Regions from separate parts of the Streptomyces litchfieldiae genome, predicted to be linked through region 2. Evidence: riboswitches for the same ligand, from Rfam matches in the RefSeq annotation. Region 2 holds a riboswitch; each other region holds the start of a gene.

Evidence for each region. A riboswitch is a leader RNA that binds a small molecule or an ion and turns the genes downstream of it on or off. The one in region 2 is predicted to bind cobalamin.
Region 1: it holds a riboswitch for cobalamin, as region 2 does, so the genes downstream of both, metE (5-methyltetrahydropteroyltriglutamate--homocysteine S-methyltransferase) here and RM590_RS03330 (ribonucleoside-diphosphate reductase subunit alpha) in region 2, are expected to answer to the same signal.
Region 3: it holds a riboswitch for cobalamin, as region 2 does, so the genes downstream of both, RM590_RS19875 (cobalamin biosynthesis protein) here and RM590_RS03330 (ribonucleoside-diphosphate reductase subunit alpha) in region 2, are expected to answer to the same signal.

Annotation. Positions count from the first base shown of each region.
Region 1 is NZ_JAVREL010000001.1:66,933-71,537, forward strand. It holds gene gabT (4-aminobutyrate--2-oxoglutarate transaminase) at 1-1,246, shown strand, start outside; cobalamin riboswitch at 1,687-1,904, shown strand; gene metE (5-methyltetrahydropteroyltriglutamate--homocysteine S-methyltransferase) at 2,057-4,372, shown strand; gene RM590_RS00305 (DUF4430 domain-containing protein) at 4,485-4,605, opposite strand, start outside.
Region 2 is NZ_JAVREL010000001.1:706,609-711,213, forward strand. It holds gene RM590_RS03320 (DUF2079 domain-containing protein) at 1-842, shown strand, start outside; gene RM590_RS03325 (GNAT family N-acetyltransferase) at 892-1,452, shown strand; cobalamin riboswitch at 1,476-1,607, shown strand; gene RM590_RS03330 (ribonucleoside-diphosphate reductase subunit alpha) at 1,669-4,116, shown strand; gene RM590_RS03335 (ribonucleotide-diphosphate reductase subunit beta) at 4,173-4,605, shown strand, end outside.
Region 3 is NZ_JAVREL010000011.1:204,044-208,648, reverse strand. It holds gene RM590_RS19885 (inorganic phosphate transporter) at 20-1,243, shown strand; gene RM590_RS19880 (hypothetical protein) at 1,259-1,450, shown strand; cobalamin riboswitch at 1,537-1,667, shown strand; gene RM590_RS19875 (cobalamin biosynthesis protein) at 1,796-2,758, shown strand; gene RM590_RS19870 (cobyric acid synthase) at 2,775-4,283, shown strand; gene RM590_RS19865 (CbiX/SirB N-terminal domain-containing protein) at 4,280-4,605, shown strand, end outside.

The DNA of each region.
Region 1 (4,605 bases), 640 kb from region 2:
CGTCGCCGACGGGGTCGGCACCGTGATGCCCGTCTTCGCGGCGCGGGCCGGCGGCGGGGTCGTCGAGGACGTGGACGGCAACAGCCTGATCGACTTCGGGTCCGGCATCGCCGTCACCGGCGTGGGCAACAGCGCGGAGGCGGTGGTGCGCCGGGCGTCCGCGCAACTGGCGCGGTTCACCCACACCTGCGCGATGGTCACGCCGTACGAGAGCTATGTGGCCGTCTGCGAGGAGCTGGCGCGGCTGACCCCCGGCGACCACGCCAAGAAGTCGATCCTGCTCAACTCCGGCGCCGAGGCGGTGGAGAACGCCGTCAAGATCGCCCGCTACCACACCGGCCGCCAGGCGATCGTCGTCTTCGACCACGGCTACCACGGCCGCACCAACCTCACGATGGCGCTGACCTCCAAGAGCATGCCGTACAAGCACGGCTTCGGACCGTTCGCACCCGAGATCTACCGGATGCCGATGGCCTACCCCTACCGCTGGCCCACCGGCCCGGAGAACTGCGCCGAGGAGGCCGCGGCACAGGTCATCGACCAGATCGGCAAGCAGGTCGGCGCGGCCAACACGGCCGCCATCGTGATCGAACCGGTCCTCGGCGAGGGCGGGTTCATCGTGCCCGCGCGCGGCTTCCTGCCCACGCTGGCCGCGTTCGCAAAGGAGAACGGCATCGTGCTGGTCGCCGACGAGATCCAGTCCGGGTTCTGCCGCACCGGCCAGTGGTTCGCCTGCGAGGACGAGGGCATCGTGCCCGACCTGATCACCACCGCCAAGGGCATCGCGGGCGGCCTCCCGCTGGCCGCCGTCACCGGGCGCACCGAGATCATGGACGCCGCGCACGTGGGCGGGCTCGGCGGTACCTACGGCGGCAACCCCGTGGCGTGCGAGGCTGCGCTCGGCGCGATCGAGACCATGCGCGAGCTCGATCTGCCGGCGAAGGCCCGCCGCATCGAGGAGATCATCAAGCCCCGGCTGCTGACCATGGCCGAGAAGCACCCGGTGATCGGCGACGTGCGCGGGCGCGGCGCGATGCTCGCGCTGGAGCTGGTCAAGCCGGGCACCAAGGATCCCGATCCGGCCGCGACGGCCACCCTGGCCGGGGCCTGCCACCGCGCGGGCCTGATCGTTCTCACCACCGGCACCTATGGCAACGTGCTGCGGTTCCTGCCCCCGCTGGTGATCGGCGAGGACCTCCTGAACGAGGGGCTGGACATCCTTCAGGACGCGCTGTCGCGGCTGTGAGCGACGTGTGGGGCAGCACCGGAGATCGCGGTGGTGCCCCATGGGTGCGCGGTACCGGCCGGCTGTGAGTTCGGCTGGCCGCAGCGGCGAGCCGGGCGCCCAGGAAGATCGCCGTTCGGTGCCGTCGTGGCCGTGGGGAGGCCGGGCGGGGGCACCCGGCCTCCGGGAGGCGGATCCCGTCCCCGGCACGGCGTTGTCCGCCGCCCCGGCCGGAGCCGGCGGCCGCGGATGTGCCGGGCCTGAAGGACGCGTTGCGCCGGTGACCGGCCGGTCTTCCGCCCGATCCGGACGCGGGGCGCGTGCCACCGGGCCATGCGACCTGTCACGGTGATGGCCTGACCTCGGCCCTGGGCAGCCGTGCGTGCCAACGGCGATCCGGAAGGGGGGGTTCCGTCGCCGTCCGGCAGGTGAACGCCCTGCCGCGCCGGGCCGGAAAGCCCTAGGATCGTGAGCGCAGCCGGTTCGCCCTGCCCGCCAGGCAGGCGCGTCGTAAGAGGGAACCCGGTGAGAATCCGGGACTGCCCCGCAGCGGTGAACGGGAACGACCGCCGTCATCACGCACTGGGCCCGCAGGGGCCCGGGAAGCGACGGCCAGTAGGTGTCCACTCCGGTGGACGTGCCCGTAAGTCCGAAGACCTGCCGCTGCCCGCTCGCCACCGGCGTGCGGAGTTCCGGACGACCTCGTGGGCGGGTCGGAGGAAGCACGGGCGGCGCATGCGCGGCAGCGCGCGCTCCCGGCGTTCCCCTCCCTTCGCGCGCCCGGGAGCGTTCTTCCGGACGAGGACGCGCACTCGCGAAGGAGAGAGTCCCATGTCCACCACCAGCCCTGTCCGTGCCACCGTGTACGGCTACCCCCGCCAGGGCGGGGGCCGGGAGCTGAAGAAGGCCATCGAGGGCTACTGGGCCGGCCGCGTCACCGCCGACGCCCTCCGGACCGCGGCCGCCGAGCTGCGCCGGGCCAACTGGCGGCAGCTCGCCGCCGACGGCATCCACGAGGTCCCCACCGGCGACTTCTCGCTCTACGACCACGTGCTCGACGCCAGCGTGCTGCTCGGCGTGGTCCCCGACCGGCACCGAGCGGCCGTGGCGGCGGACGCCCTGGACGGCTACTTCGCCATGGCGCGCGGCACGCAGGACGCGCCGCCGCTGGAGATGACCAAGTGGTTCGACACCAACTACCACTACCTCGTCCCCGAACTGGGCCCCGCCACCGTCTTCCGGGTCGACCCGGCCAAGCAACTCGCCGAGTTCGCCGAGGCGCGGGCGCTCGGCCTGACCGCCCGCCCGGTGCTGGTCGGCCCGGTCACCTACCTGCTGCTGGCCAAGCCCGCCCCCGGGGTGGCCCCCGACTTCGAGCCACTGGCCCTGCTGGACCGGCTGCTGCCCGCCTACGCCGAGATCCTGGCCGCGCTGCGCGCCGCCGGAGCCGCGTGGGTCCAGCTCGACGAGCCCGCGCTGGTACAGGACCGCACGCCGGCCGAACTCGCCGCCGCCCAGCGCGCCTACCGGGCGCTCGGCGGCCTCGCGGACCGGCCGAAGCTGCTGGTCGCCTCCTACTTCGACCGGCTGGGCGCGGCACTGCCGGTTCTGGCCCAGTCCCCCGTCGAGGGACTCGCGCTGGACTTCACCGGCCCGGCCGCCGCCAACCTCGGCGACCTCGCCGCCGCGGGCGGTCTGCCCGGCAAGCGGCTCGTCGCCGGCGTCGTGGACGGCCGCAACGTATGGATCAACGACCTGGAGAAGTCGCTGACCACCCTGGGCACCCTGCTCGGCCTGGCCGGCCGCGTGGACGTGGCCGCCTCCTGCTCCCTGCTGCACGTGCCGCTGGACACCGCCGCCGAGCGCGGCATCGACCCGGCGATCCGGCGCTGGCTCGCCTTCGCCCGCCAGAAGACCGCCGAACTCGCCACCCTCGCCAAGGGACTGACCCACGGCACCGAAGCCATCGCCGGCGAACTCGCCGCCAACCGCGCCGACCTCGCCTCCCGCGCCGGATCGCCCATCACCCGCGACCCCGCGGTGCGCGCCCGCGCCGCCGCCACGACCGAAGCGGACGCCCGCCGCGCGCACGCCTACCCCGAACGCGCCGCGGCCCAGCGTGCCCACCTCGGCCTGCCGCCGCTGCCGACGACCACCATCGGCTCCTTCCCCCAGACCGCGGCCCTGCGCTCCGCCCGCGCCGGGTTGCGCGCCGGACACATCGACACCGCCGCCTACGAGGAGCGCATCGAGGCCGAGATCCGCGAGGTCATCGCCTTCCAGGAGGAGGCCGGTCTCGACGTCCTGGTCCACGGCGAGCCGGAACGCAACGACATGGTCCAGTACTTCGCCGAACAGCTCACCGGGTACCTGGCCACCCGGCACGGCTGGGTCCAGTCCTACGGCACCCGCTACGTCCGCCCGCCCATCCTGGCCGGCGACATCTCCCGACCGGGTCCGATGACGGTGCGCTGGACCTCCTTCGCGCAGTCCCTCACCGAGCGGCCCGTCAAGGGCATGCTCACCGGCCCGGTCACCATGCTGGCCTGGTCCTTCGTCCGCGACGACCAGCCCCTGGCCGACACCGCCCGGCAGGTGGCCCTCGCCCTGCGGGACGAGGTCGCCGACCTCGAGGCCGCCGGGACCCGCGTCATCCAGGTCGATGAACCCGCCCTGCGGGAAACGCTCCCGCTGCGGGCCGCCGAACACGGCTCCTACCTCGCGTGGGCCACCGAGGCGTTCCGCCTGACCACCGGCGGCGTGCGGCCCGCCACCCAGATACACACCCACATGTGCTACGCCGAGTTCGGCGACATCCTGGCGGCGATCGACGACCTGGACGCCGACGTCATCAGCCTGGAGGCCACCCGCTCCCACATGCGCGTCGCGGAGGAACTCGCCACCGCCGGCTACCCGCGGGAGGCCGGTCCCGGTGTCTACGACATCCACTCCCCCCGGATCCCCGGCCCGGACGAGGTCGCCGCGCTGCTCCGCGAGGGGCTGGCGGCGCTCCCGCCCGACCGCCTGTGGGCCAACCCCGACTGCGGCCTGAAAACCCGTGCCTGGCCCGAGGTCCGCGCCGCCCTGACCAACCTCGTCACCGCCGCGCGCCGGATCCGCGCCGAACTCGTCACCGCCGCGGAGTGACACCGCCGGGCCGGGGCCCGTCCGCGTCACGCGCGCGGACGGGCCCCGACGGCCGCGCCGCCGGCGCCGGGCGGCGAGGTGACGCGGCCTTCCCGCCCGGCCCGGCGCGGTCTCACCAGATTTCGGTCCAGGTGAAGGCGACCTCGTCGCCTTCGGCGAGCAGGAACTGGCAGCCGCCGACCGGGGTCGGGGTGCCGTTGACGCTGATCTCGTAGAAGTGGTCGGCGTCCTGG
Region 2 (4,605 bases):
ACCTGGGCGTCACCGCCGCCGCGATCGCCGCCGTGGTCGCCGTCCGGACCTGGCACAGCCGCCCCCGCGTCGCCTCGGCCGCGCTCGGCACCGCCGCGCTGTGCGTGGCGGTCTGCGCCCTGACGATCGCCGTGGTGATACCCGCCTTCAACACCGGGGGCGAGTACGACTACTGGACCAAGATCGGCGAGGGCGACGGCGGCGGGCCGGTGAGCCTGCTGCTGACCGGCGCGGAGGAGAAGTTCCGCACGCTGCTGTGGATCCTGGTGCCCACCACCGGGCTGCTGGCGCTTCGCTCGCCGCTGCTGATCGTCGCCCTGCCCACCCTGGCCTGGCGGTTCGTCTCCGCCGAGCCGCACTACTGGAGCACCGACTGGCACTACAGCGCCGTCCTGATGCCCATCGCGGCGCTCGCGCTCACCGACGCCGTCGCCCGCAGCCGCTCCTCCGTCCGGCCCCGGCTGCGCGCGTACGCCCGCCAACTGCCGACCGCCGTGCTGGCCGGGGCGCTCGGGCTGAGCACCGCGCTGCCCGCCGGCACCCTCACCGAGGCCGCGACCTACCGGCAGAGCCCGGTCGCCCAGGCCGGGGAACGTGTCCTGGCCGCCGTGCCGGACGACGCGACCGTCGCGGCCAACGTGCGGCCCATCGCCCATCTCACGCAGCGCTGCCGGGTGTTCTGGATCGGCGACACCGGCGACGTCGTTCCCGAGTACATCGCCTACTACGACCCGCAGCAGACGGAGGAGTCGCTGCTGGAGTACGCCCGGCAGCTCTATCCGGAGGTGCCCAACCCCGAGGTGGTTGCGGCGGAAGCGGGTTACTGGGTGCTGCGGCTCTGACCCCGACAACCGGGTGGGCGTTGTCAGACCCGGCACTCACACTGGGGCCATGGACATCATCATCAGGGACGCGCGGCCGGCCGAGCTGGACGAGGCCGGCGAGCTGACCGCCTCCGTCTATCTGGGCGACGGGCTGCTCGACTTCGGCGAGGACGACCCGTACCTGGAGCACCTGCGGGACGCCCGGCGGCGCGCGGAGCACGCCGAGGTGCTGGTCGCCGTCGACCCTCCCCCAGACTCCGTCTGGGAGGTGCCCCCAAGCGCTAACGAGGTGCTGGGCTGTGTCACGTTCGTGGGCGCGGGCGGGGAGTTCGCCGACATCGCGGCGGACGACGAGGCGGAGTTCCGGATGCTCGCCGTACGGCCGTCGGCCCGGGGCCGGGGCGCCGGCGAGGCGCTGGTGCTCGAGTGCCTGCGGCGGGCACGCCGGCTCGGCAAGCGGCGTGTCGTTCTTTCCAGTCAGTCGCAAATGCACACGGCGCACCGGCTGTACGAGCGGCTGGGGTTCGTTCGGGCGCCTGAGCGCGACTGGGAGCCGATCCCGGGCATGGCACTTCACGTGTTCGCACTCGACCTCTCCCTCAACGGAGAGCAGGAGCACAACATATAGGGGCTCTCCCTCAGCGCGGCACTAGATGTATGCTCATGCTCGCTGTCGCCGCGGGGAATCCGGTGCGAATCCGGAACTGTCCCGCAACGGTGTGCGATGGGCTGATTTATGCTGCCCATCGTCAGTCCGACCCCCTGCGGGCGGCATCGAACAAGTCCGGGCCTCGTGGAGTGGGCCGGCGGACGCCACGCGGTATGCCTTTGCCTTGCCACACGCATGCCCCGGTGCGCCCGTCGCCTCCCGCCCCCTTCCGGGGCCGTCGCGCATTCGAGGGAGAGCCACCGAGTGACCACCGCACCCGTCGCACCCGCGGAGCCGGTCACAGCCGCGCTGCCGCGCACGCTGTCCGGCCTCACCGCCGATCTGCCCGCCGCCGACCCCGACCGGGTCGCCACCGCCGTGCTGCGCGGACGCCACCCCGCGTCCGACGAGGCCGAGACCCGCGCGCTGGCCATCGAGGCGGCGGCCGGGCTCATCGCCGAGGACCCCGCCTACTCCCGGCTCGCGGCCCGGCTGTTGACGCTGGCGATCCGGGACGAGGCCGCCGCGCAGGGCGCCGTGTCGTTCTCCGCCTCGGTCGCCATCGGCCACCGCGAGGGCCTGATCTCGGACACCACCGCGGCGTTCGTCCGGCGCCACGCGGCGGAGTTGGACGCCCTGGTGGAACGGGCGGTCGCCGACGGCGCCGACGACCGTTTCGAGTACTTCGGGCTGCGCACCGTCGAGTCCCGGTACGTGCTGCGCCACCCCACCACCCGCAAGGTCATCGAGACCCCCCAGCACTTCCTCCTGCGCGTCGCCTGCGGCCTGGCGGACGGCGACTCCCCGCGGGCCCTGGCCGAGGTCGCCGAGCTGTACCGGCTGACCAGCTCGCTGGCCTATCTGCCGTCCTCCCCCACCCTGTTCAACTCCGGCACCCGGCACCCGCAGATGTCCGCCTGCTATCTGCTGGACTCCCCCCGGGACGAGCTGGACTCCATCTACGAGCGGTACCACCAGATCGCCCGGCTCTCCAAGCACGCCGGCGGCATCGGCCTGTCCTACTCGCGGATCCGCGCCCGCGGTTCGCTGATCCGCGGCACCAACGGCAAGTCCAACGGCATCGTGCCGTTCCTGCGCACCCTGGACTCCTCGGTGGCCGCGGTGAACCAGGGCGGCCGGCGCAAGGGCGCCGCCTGCGTCTATCTGGAGACCTGGCACGCGGACATCGAGGAGTTCCTCGAACTGCGGGACAACACCGGCGAGGAGGCCCGCCGCACCCACAACCTGAACCTCGCGCACTGGATCCCCGACGAGTTCATGCGGCGGGTCGAGGCGGACGCCGACTGGTCGCTGTTCTCCCCCGCCGACGTGCCCGAGCTGGTGGACCTGTGGGGCGACGACTTCGACGCGGCCTACCGCCGCGCGGAGGCCGCCGGCCTCGCCCGGCGGACGGTGCCCGCCCGGCAGTTGTACGCCCGCATGATGCGCACGCTGGCGCAGACGGGCAACGGCTGGATGACGTTCAAGGACACCGCCAACCGCACCGCCAACCAGACCGCCCGGCCCGGCGCGATCATCCACTCCTCCAACCTGTGCACCGAGATCCTGGAGGTCACCAGCGACGGCGAGACCGCCGTGTGCAACCTCGGCTCGGTCAACCTCGCGGCCCACCTCGGCGGTGACGGCTCGATGGACTGGGAGCGCCTGGACGCCACGGTCCGCACCGCCGTGCGGTTCCTGGACCGCGTCGTGGACATCAACTTCTACCCGACCGAGCAGGCCGCCGCCGCCAACTCCCGCTGGCGGCCCGTCGGCCTGGGCGTGATGGGGCTCCAGGACGTCTTCTTCCGGCTGCGGCTGCCGTTCGACTCGCCCGAGGCGCGCGAGCTGTCCACCCGCATCGCGGAACGCGTCATGCTCGCCGCCTACGAGACCTCCGCCGACCTCGCCGAGGAGCGGGGCGCGCACCCCGCCTGGGCCGACACCCGCACCGCCGACGGCGTGCTGCACCCCGACCACTACCCGGACGCCGAACCGGCCTGGGCCGCCCGCTGGCTCGCGCTGCGCGGCCGGATCGCCCGCACCGGCATGCGGAACTCGCTGCTGCTCGCCATCGCCCCCACCGCCACCATCGCCTCGATCGCCGGGGTGTACGAGTGCATCGAGCCGCAGGTGTCCAACCTGTTCAAGCGCGAGACGCTGAGCGGGGAGTTCCTCCAGGTCAACACCTACCTGGTGGCCGACCTGAAGCGGCTGGGGCGCTGGGACGACACCACGCGCGAGGCGCTGCGCGAGGCGAACGGCTCGGTGGAGGCGCTGCCCGGCCTGCCCGAGGAGGTGCGCGAGCTGTACCGCACGGCGTGGGAGCTGCCGCAGCGCGCCCTGATCGACATGGCCGCGGCCCGCACCCCGTACCTCGACCAGGGCCAGTCGCTCAACCTGTTCATGGCGGCGCCCACCATCGGCAAGCTCAGCTCGATGTACGCCTACGCCTGGAAGCGCGGCCTGAAGACCACCTACTACCTGCGCTCGCGCCCGGCCACCCGCATCGCGCAGGCCGCCCGGACCGGCGCGGCCACCGCGCTGCCCGATCCCGGCCACGGCCCCGTTTCGGCCACCGTCCCCGAGCAGGCCCTCGCCTGCTCCCTGGAGAACCCCGAGTCCTGCGAGGCGTGCCAGTGACCACCACACCCGTGAAGAACCTGCTCGATCCCGGCTTCGAGCTGACCCTGCGCCCGATGCGGTACCCGGAGTTCTACGAGCGCTACCGGGACGCCATCAAGAACACCTGGACCGTAGAGGAGGTGGACCTCCACTCGGACGTCGCCGACCTGGCGAAGCTCTCGCCGGGCGAGCAGCATCTGATCGGCCGGCTGGTGGCGTTCTTCGCCACCGGCGACTCGATCGTCGCGAACAACCTGGTGCTGACGCTCTACAAGCACATCAACTCCCCCGAGGCGCGGCTGTATCTGTCGCGGCAGCTCTTCGAGGAGGCGGTGCACGTCCAGTTCTATCTGACGCTGCTGGACACCTATCTGCCCGACCCCGAGGAGCGGGCGGCGGCGTTCGCCGCGGTGGAGAACATCCCCTCCATCCGGGAGAAGGCCCAGTTCTGCTTCCGGTGGATGGACTCGGTGGAGGACATCACCGCCCTGTCCTCCAAGGCGGACC
Region 3 (4,605 bases), on a different contig from region 2:
CCGAATGATTGTCCGATACATGGAACACATAACGTTGCTGATCGCGATCGTGATCATCACGGCCCTGGCGTTCGACTTCACCAACGGCTTCCACGACACGGCCAACGCCATGGCCACCACCATCTCGACCGGGGCCATGAAACCGCGCGCGGCGGTGGCGATGTCGGCGGTGCTGAACCTCGTCGGCGCGTTCCTCTCGGTCGAGGTCGCGCGCACCATCTCCGGCGGCATCATCGACGAGGAGGCGGGCATCGCGCCCGAAGTCATCTTCGCCGGTCTCGTCGGGGCCATCCTCTGGAACCTGCTGACCTGGCTCGCGGGCCTCCCCTCCAGTTCCTCGCACGCCCTCTTCGGCGGCCTGATCGGCGCGACCGTGGCCTCGGTGGGCACCGGCGCGGTCAACGGCGACGCCGTCGTGGCCAAGGTCGTCATCCCCGCCATCGCCGCGCCGCTGGTCGCGGGGACCGCCGCGCTGCTGGCCACCCGGCTCACCTACCGGCTCACGCGCGGTGCCGACGAGCGCTACAGCGCCCGGGGGTACCGGACCGGGCAGATCGCCTCGGCCGCGCTGGTCTCCCTTGCGCACGGCACCAACGACGCCCAGAAGACGATGGGCGTGATGACGCTGGCCCTGATCGCGGGCGGTTCGCTGGCGCCCGGCGCCGACCCGCCGCTGTGGGTCATCACCTCGGCCGGGGCCGCCATCGCACTGGGCACCTACCTGGGCGGCTGGCGCATCATCCGCACCATGGGCCGGGGCCTGACCGACATCGAGCCGCCGCAGGGGTTCGCCGCCCAGACGAGCGCCGCGACCACGATCCTCGCCTCGTCCCACATGGGCTTCGCGCTGTCCACCACCCAGGTCTGCTCCGGCTCCGTGATGGGCAGCGGCCTGGGCCGCAAGGGCGGCGTGGTGCGCTGGTCCACCGCGACGCGCATGGTCGCGGCCTGGGGCATGACGCTGCCGGCCGCCGGGACCATCGGCGCCCTGGGCGCGCTGCTCGCCGAGCGGGGCGACTGGGGCGTGGCCCTTGTCGCCGCGCTGCTGGTCGTCGCCAGCGTCGGCATCTGGCTGCTGGCCCGCCGCAAGCCGGTCGACCACTCCAATGTGAACGACACCGAGGTGAACGACAGTGACCGCGAAGGTGACATCGACGCACCCGCCGGGCCCGCCCCGGTGACCGTTCCGGCTCCCGCCGCGGCGCCGTCGCCCTCCCCGTCCGCCTCCTCCGCCCTCTCCTGAAGTCCGGGGTCATCCGTGCACATCGAATGGGCCGTCCTCGGCCAGGTCGTTCTCGTCTCCGTGCTGCTGACCGTGGCGCTGGTCGGCCTCTTCTCCGTCGGCATCCGGACCGGCTCCGCCACCTCGCGGACGCGGCCGGCCGGATACCTGTCGTTCGCGCTGTGCGCGGCGGCGGTCGGCTACGGCATCTTCATCGTCGCCACCTGAGCCGGGGGAACGTCCTCCCGGGAAGGCGAGGTTGACGGCGTTCCGCGGCACATGGTGGACTCTTCGGTGCCAAACGGCGGCAGGAGAGGAAGCCGGTGCGAATCCGGCGCGGTCCCGCCACTGTCACCGGGGAGCCCTCCCCCACCGTGCGTCACGGCCCCACCGAATCCCGGAGCTGGAAGGCCGGGGGAAGCGTCGATCCGGGAGCCAGGAGACTCTCACCGCCGGTCACGTCGAACCAGGGCGCGGACCCTGAGTGAGGACACCCCGTTATGACTGGCGCTTCCCCGCCCACCCCTGCCCTGCCCGCACCCCCGCGAGGTGTGACGACGGGCGGCTGAGGTCATGCGCGTACCCCACGCGACGGCGTACGGCATGGCCCTGGGCTACCTCGGCGACCTGCTCACCGGCGACCCCCGCCGGGGCCACCCCGTGGCCGGCTTCGGCCGCGCCGCCTCCGCCCTCGAACGGCGCCTGTGGCGCGACCACCGCGCCGCCGGCGCCCTGTACACCGCGCTGTGCGCGGGCGGCACGGCGGCCCTCGCCGCGCTGCTCGCCCGCCGCGCCGGCCGGGCCGGCGCCCCCGCGCTGACCGCCGCGACCGCCTGGGCGGTGCTCGGCGGCACCGGCCTGGCGCGCGAGGCGCGGGCCGTCGGCGCCGCCCTGGCGGCCGGCGACACGGACCGGGCCCGGGAGCTGCTGCCCCGGCTGTGCGGGCGCGACCCGGCCGCGCTGGACGAACGGGCGCTGGCCCGCGCCGTCGTGGAGTCGGTCGCCGAGAACACCTCCGACGCGGTCGTCGGCGCCCTGGTGTGGGGCGCCGCGGCCGGGGTGCCGGGGCTGGCCGCGTTCCGGGCGGTCAACACGCTGGACGCGATGGTCGGCCACCGCTCGCCGCGGCACCGGAACTTCGGCTGGGCCTCGGCCCGGCTGGACGATCTGGCGGGCTGGCCCGGGGCCCGGCTCACCGCCGCGCTGGCCGCCGCCGCGGGCCCCGATCCGCGCGGCGCGCTGCGCGCCTGGCGCGCCGACGGGCACCGCCACCCCAGCCCCAACGCCGGCCCGGTGGAGGCCGCGTTCGCCGGGGCGCTCGGGGTGCGGCTGGGCGGGACGCTGTCCTACGGCGGGCGGGTGGAGCACCGCCCGGTGCTCAACGCCGGGGGAAGGCCCGTCGAGGTGGCCGACATCGAACGGGCCGTGGCGCTGTCCCGCCGCGTGGGGGCGCTCGCGCTCGTCGTGTGCTGCGCGGCGCGCGCCGCCGGGGAGCGCCTGACCGGGGAACGCGTGACCGGGGAGGGACGGCGGTGACCGGGGAGGGACGGCGGTGACCGGCGGGGCGCTGCTGGTGGCGGGCACCACCTCCGACGCGGGCAAGAGCGTGGTCACGGCCGGGATCTGCCGCTGGCTGGCCCGCAAGGGCGTGCGGGTCGCGCCGTTCAAGGCGCAGAACATGTCGCTGAACTCGTTCGTCACCCGCGAGGGCGCCGAGATCGGCCGGGCCCAGGCGATGCAGGCCGCCGCCGCCCGCACCGAGCCGACCGCCCTGATGAACCCGGTGCTGCTCAAGCCCGGCGGCGACCGCGGCTCGCAGGTGGTGCTGCTGGGCCGGGCCGTGGGCGAGGTGAGCGCCCGGGGCTACCACGAGGAGCGGCAACGGCGGCTGCTGGGCACCGTGACCGACTGCCTCGCCGAACTGCGCGCCCGCTACGACGCGGTGATCTGCGAGGGGGCGGGCAGCCCGGCCGAGATCAACCTCCGGCACGGCGACATCGTCAACATGGGGCTGGCCCGCGCCGCCGGCCTGCCCGTGGTGATCGTCGGCGACATCGACCGCGGCGGCGCGTTCGCCTCTTTCTTCGGCACCACGGCGCTGCTGTCGGCGGCCGACCAGCGGCTGGTCGCCGGGTATCTGGTGAACAAGTTCCGCGGCGACCCGGCGCTGCTGACCCCGGGCCTGGACATGCTGCGCGGCCTCACCGGCCGCCCGGTGCTCGGCGTCCTCCCGCACCGGCACGGCCTCGGCATCGACGAGGAGGACGGGCTGCGGCTGTCGCTGCGCGGCACCCTCCGGGAGACGGAGACCGCCCCGCCGCACGGCCGCGACGTGCTGCGGGTCGCCGTGGTGGCGCTGCCGCTGATGTCGAACTTCACGGACGTGGACGCGCTGGCCGCCGAGCCGGGCGTCGCCGTGCGCTTCACCGACCGGCCCGAGGAGGCGGCCGACGCCGATCTGACGGTGCTGCCGGGCACCCGCGGCACGGTGCGGGCGCTGGCCTGGCTGCGCGAACGCGGCCTGGCCGACGCACTGTTGGGGCGGGCCGCCGAGGGACGGCCGGTGCTGGGGATCTGCGGCGGGTTCCAGATCCTGGGCGAAGTGATCGAGGACCACGTGGAGTCCCGGGCCGGCACCGTCGCCGGGCTCGGCCTGCTGCCGGTGCGGGTGCGGTTCGCCGCCGAGAAGGCCCTGGCGCGCCCAGCCGGTTCGGCCCTGGGCGCGCCCGTGGCGGGCTACGAGATCCACCACGGCGTCGCCGAGGTGACCGGCGGCGAGCCGTTCCTCGACGGCTGCCGCGTCGGGTCCGTCTGGGGCACCCACTGGCACGGCTCGCTGGAGAGCGACGCGTTCCGCCGGGCGTTCCTGGCCCGCATCGCGGCGGACGCCGGCCGGGACTTCACGCCGGCGCCCGGCACGGCGTTCGGCGCGCTGCGCGAGGCGCAGCTCGACAAGCTGGGCGACCTCATCGAGGAACACGCGGACACCGCCGCCCTGCTGCGGCTCATCGAGGAGGGCGCTCCCGGCGGCCTCCCCTTCATCCCGCCGGGAGCGCCATGACGAGTCGCCGAGCTGGCGACCGTGCACGCCAGGACCGGGGAGCCCGGGCTCGTCGAGGCCGCCCGCCAGCTCGGCGTTCCGCTGCCCGGCCACCCGGCCGCCGAGGCGGGCGCGCCGTTCGCCGCCGCCCGCGCGGCCGGCTCGCCGTCGTCGGGCTGGACCAGTACCTGGCGCGGATCACCGATCTGCTGCGCCCCGGCCCCCGGGTGCTCGCCTCCGGGCTCGGCGCGCCGTTCGGGCACGATCACGCCACGATCAGCCGCTCCGACCTGCACGCCCCGTGGGAGGTCGTCGAACGGCGGGTGCGGGCGGCGGCCGAGGC